Regions from separate parts of the Streptomyces sp. AM25 genome, predicted to be linked through region 1. Evidence: riboswitches for the same ligand, from Rfam matches in the RefSeq annotation. Region 1 holds a riboswitch; the other holds the start of a gene.
The links. A riboswitch is a leader RNA that binds a small molecule or an ion and turns the genes downstream of it on or off. The one in region 1 is predicted to bind cobalamin.
Positions count from the first base shown of each region.

Region 2: linked by a shared signal. The riboswitch ahead of ACLHRZ_RS24580 (CbtB domain-containing protein) and the one ahead of nicT (Nickel transporter NicT) in region 1 are both predicted to bind cobalamin.

Region 1 covers NZ_JBKIWN010000005.1:195,090-197,266, forward strand. The annotation lists gene ACLHRZ_RS08375 (enoyl-CoA hydratase) at 1-409, shown strand, start outside; gene ACLHRZ_RS08380 (ArsR/SmtB family transcription factor) at 396-758, opposite strand; cobalamin riboswitch at 839-1,015, shown strand; gene nicT (Nickel transporter NicT) at 1,048-2,177, shown strand, end outside.
Region 2 covers NZ_JBKIWN010000018.1:49,285-51,461, reverse strand. The annotation lists gene ACLHRZ_RS24590 (permease) at 1-37, shown strand, start outside; gene ACLHRZ_RS24585 (CbtA family protein) at 141-902, opposite strand; gene ACLHRZ_RS24580 (CbtB domain-containing protein) at 923-1,126, opposite strand; cobalamin riboswitch at 1,128-1,315, opposite strand; gene ACLHRZ_RS24575 (histidine phosphatase family protein) at 1,376-1,948, shown strand; gene ACLHRZ_RS24570 (cupredoxin domain-containing protein) at 2,005-2,177, opposite strand, start outside.

The DNA of each region.
Region 1 (2,177 bases):
CGACACCGCCGTCTTCGGCCAGCCCGAGATCAAACTCGGCGTCATCCCCGGCATCGGCGGCTCCCAGCGACTGACCCGCGCCGTGGGCAAGGCCAAGGCCATGGAGCTGTGCCTGACGGGCCGCACCATGGATGCCGAGGAGGCGGAACGGGCGGGCCTGGTGTCCCGGATCGTCCCGGCCGACGACCTGCTCGCCGAGGCCCTGGCGGTCGCCGAGACCGTGGCGGGTATGTCCGCACCGGTCGCCATGATGGCCAAGGAGGCCGTCAACCGCGCCTTCGAGACCACCCTCACGGAAGGCGTGCGCTTCGAACGCCGCCTGTTCCACGCGGTGTTCGCCACAGCGGACCAGAAGGAGGGCATGACGGCCTTCGTGGAGAAACGCTCACCGGGCTTCACCCATCGCTGAACGTGGAGAGACGGCCGAGGAGTCCGGCGATCTCCTGATCGCAGAGACGGTAACGGACGATGCGGCCGTCCTTCTCGGCCACCACGGCACCGGCGGCACGCAGCAGACGCAGCGACTGGGACACGGCGGTGTCCCTGATGCCGGTGGCGAGGGCGAGGTCGGAGACGGCGATGGGCCCGGCCCGGTGCACGGCGAGCAGCAGGGCCAGCCGCCCGGGGTCAGAGAGCAGGGCGAACCGCTCCGACCAGGCGCGGACCCGTGCGAGGTCGCCGATGCCCTCGATGGCGTCGCAGACCGTGTGCTCGTCGATCGCGCTCCGGTGCGCACGCTCCGCGGGGATCAGATGCATGATCTCAGCCTTGCCCATTGCTGGGCAGAAAATCGATACCTGCATACCTTCGCAGTCTTGCAGGCGATGGTTCTCGGCCAATACCGTTTTTGCGCCGTGGTGTTCGGGAAGACCGGTGCGATGCCGGAGCGGCCCTCGCCACTGTGATCGGGAAGCCGGCGCACCAGCGGAAGGCCACGGGGCACCTCGCCCTGGAAGGCCGGTGCGGCAGCGTTCGACCCGTCAGCCAGGAGACCGGCCACGGCACCGCTCGACGACCATCCACGAGGTGCTGGAGAGGCTGCCCGAGATGACTCCGCCCCACAACCCTCCCCCGACCGCTGCCGAGGCCGTGGCCCTCCCCGCCACCCCGGTCCTCCGATGGGAACGCAAGGACTGGATACGCACCGGCGGCCTGATGGCCGTGATCGCCGCCCTCCACGTCGTCGCCTTCGGAATCCTGGTGGCCATGGTCGCCCCGCACCACTACACCGTCGGCAAGCAGGTGTTCGGCCTCGGCCTCGGCGTGACCGCCTACACCCTGGGCATGCGGCACGCCTTCGACGCCGACCACATCGCCGCCATCGACAACACCACCCGCAAGCTGATGGCCGACGGCAAACGTCCGATATCGGTGGGCTTCTGGTTCGCCCTCGGCCACTCCACCATCATCGTCGTCCTCGCCGCCCTCATCTCCGTCGGGGCCAAGGTCGCCGGCACGCTCACCAACGACAACTCCAGTGCCCACCAGACCCTCGGCGTGGTCAGCACCACGGTCTCCGGCGGTTTCCTCTACCTCATCGCCGCGCTCAACCTGATCTCCCTGGCAGGCATCCACCGCGTCTTCAAGGCCATGCGCGCCGGGCAGTTCGACGAATCCGAGCTGGAGAAGCACCTCGGCAACCGCGGGTTCCTCAACCGCATCCTCGGCCGCCTCACGCGCTCCATCACCCGTCCCGGCCAGATGTACCCGGTGGGCCTGCTGTTCGGCATCGGCTTCGACACAGCCACCGAAGTCACCCTGATGGTGATGGCGGGCAGCGGCGCCGCAGCCGGGCTGCCCTGGTACGCGATCCTGTGCCTGCCGCTGCTGTTCGCCGCCGGCATGAGCCTCTTCGACACCCTCGACGGCACGTTCATGAACTTCGCCTACCACTGGGCATTCTCCAACCCCGTCCGCAAGGTCTACTACAACCTCACCATCACCGGACTGTCGATCGCCGTCGCCTTCCTCATCGGCACCATCGAACTCATCGGCGTCCTGCACGACCAGCTCGCGCTCAACGACCCGGTCACCGACTGGATCTCCGGCATCGACCTCAACAACGTCGGCTTCATCATCGTCGGACTCTTCGTCGCAGTATGGGCCTGCGCCCTGGGCTACTGGCGCCTGGCCAGGGTCGAACGCCGCTGGCAACACCGACCGCCGACAGCACCCTG
Region 2 (2,177 bases), on a different contig from region 1:
GATGCTGCGGATGATGGGCGGCGACCCGGGGGCGTAGGAGGGGGTACGTTCCCCCGGATGCACCGGTGCGGGCCTCTGCACGCGGTGAACGTCCCACGGCCCCGCCCGTGGTGCGCGACGAGGCCACGGGACGCGGCCGTTCAACTCGTCGCAGCCGTCCGGGCTTCGGCGTCCGGCTGCCGCTCTGCAGTCGCCCGGGGCAGCAGCAGGCGCTCCGCGAGGTGCCCGAAGAGCAGCCCGAAGCCGGTCCAGAGGGTGCACTGGATGGCGAGGGCCGCCAGGCGGAACTGCCACAGCACGGTGGCCGGGAAATCCGACGGCACCTCGTTGACATCCGGCAGGAAGGCGTACGCCAGGCCGATTACGAGGACAAAGGCCGCCGAAGCCACCACGGTGGCGTACCAGTTGCCCAGGCGCGGGGCCAGCCTTCTCCCGAGGATGACGGCGGCGATGCCCAGCAGGACGCTGAGCGCCATCATCAGGAAGTACAGCGTGGTCCGTTTCCCGATGGTGTCCGGCTCGCCGACGGACGGCGGGTTGGCCGGGTACTTGAGGAACGGCACCACGTAGACGGCCATCAGGGCCCCGGCGGACACCAGAGCGGCCGTGGCCCGCGGGCCGAACCTGCCGATGCGGCCCAGGGCCACGCAGAACGCCAGGGCGGCGATGCCGCCGATCGCCACGCCGTAGACGAGGACTCCGGTGGCCAGGCCTGCCGTCGACTGCAGGCTCCGGCTGACCAGTTCGTCGCCGTGTTCGTGGGTGTGGGCCTGCTCGAAGGCGATGGCCGCGTCCACGTGCGGCTCGCCCATCAGATACGCCACCACGAGCGCGAGGACCCCGGCGGCGAGCCCGGCGAGCATGCCTCTGACGAGCAACGCCCGTACGGATACGGGATTCACGAGACGTCCCCCTGCCCTCGTCAGTGGCAGGGGAAGCCGAGCAGGTGGCGTCCGTCGTGCACCCACTCGTGCACGCCGGCGCCGGAGAAGACCGAGGTGGCGCCCTGTTCGGCGCCGACGAAGTACAGCAGGATCAGCATCAGGATGCCGAAGAAGACCGCCCACGGGGCAAGGGTCTTCAGGGATATGGGGGTGACCACCGGTGCAGCGGCGGAGTGTGCCATGACGAAACCTCCTGGGGAAACACGCGTCCCGTCTCACGGGTCCGGACGACGAGGTGCGGGTCTGACTCCCTTGCCCTGACCGCGGTTTCGCGGACAATGACCGGATACAGTGGCGCGACCGTGCCGGATTCCCACCGGCTTCCGTTCCCCCGTCGTCATGTCCACGTGACCGTACCGCGTGCTGGCCGGTCTGCCTACGGCGTACGGCATACTCGCGCCCGTCCCTGCCCCGAGTCGGGAGAACCCAGCATGACTGTGCGCGTGATGTTCGTGTCACCGGCGGCCAACCCCGCCCTGCGGAACGCCCGGTTCGACGACGGTGCATCCCTGGACGCCACCGGGCTGCAGCAGGCCCGCGCGGCAGTGGCCGCGCTGCCCGCTGCCGACCGGCACCTGTACGCCCCGGCGGCACGCTGCCGCGAGACGGCCGCCGCTCTCGGCCTGGACGCGGAGCCGGCAACGGACCTGCGCGACCTGGACGTCGGGACGTGGGCGGGCCGGACGCTGGGCGAGGTGGCCGCCTCCGCCCCCCACGACGTGGCCGCCTGGCTGTCGGACCCCGCCGCGGCTCCCCATGGCGGCGAGTCGGCGGCGGCGCTCACCGCGCGGATCGGCGCCTGGCTCGACGGCCGGGGCGGCGAGAGCGGCCGGGTCCTCGCCGTCGCCGAACCCGCCGTGATCCGGGCGGCCGTCGTGCACGCGCTCGGCCTGCCGCCGGCCGTCTTCTGGCGGCTCGACGTCCACCCGCTGTCCCTGACCACCCTCAGCGGCCGCGCCGGGCGCTGGAACCTGCACTGCGGACGGCCCCTGCACCCGGCCTGACCGGCAGCAACAGCCCCCGCGGCGCTCGCCGCAGGGGCTGCCTGTCGCTCCTCACTTCACTTCACGACAACCGTGCCGTGCATGTACGGGTGGAACGTGCAGTAATAGCTGAACGTACCGGCCGAGTTGAACTTGAAGTTGTAGGTACCGCCATTGCGGAGCGTCGGCGAGTTCAGACCGCCCGAGCCGGTCACCGTGTGCGGTGCCGAGTCGTTGTTGGTCCAGGTCA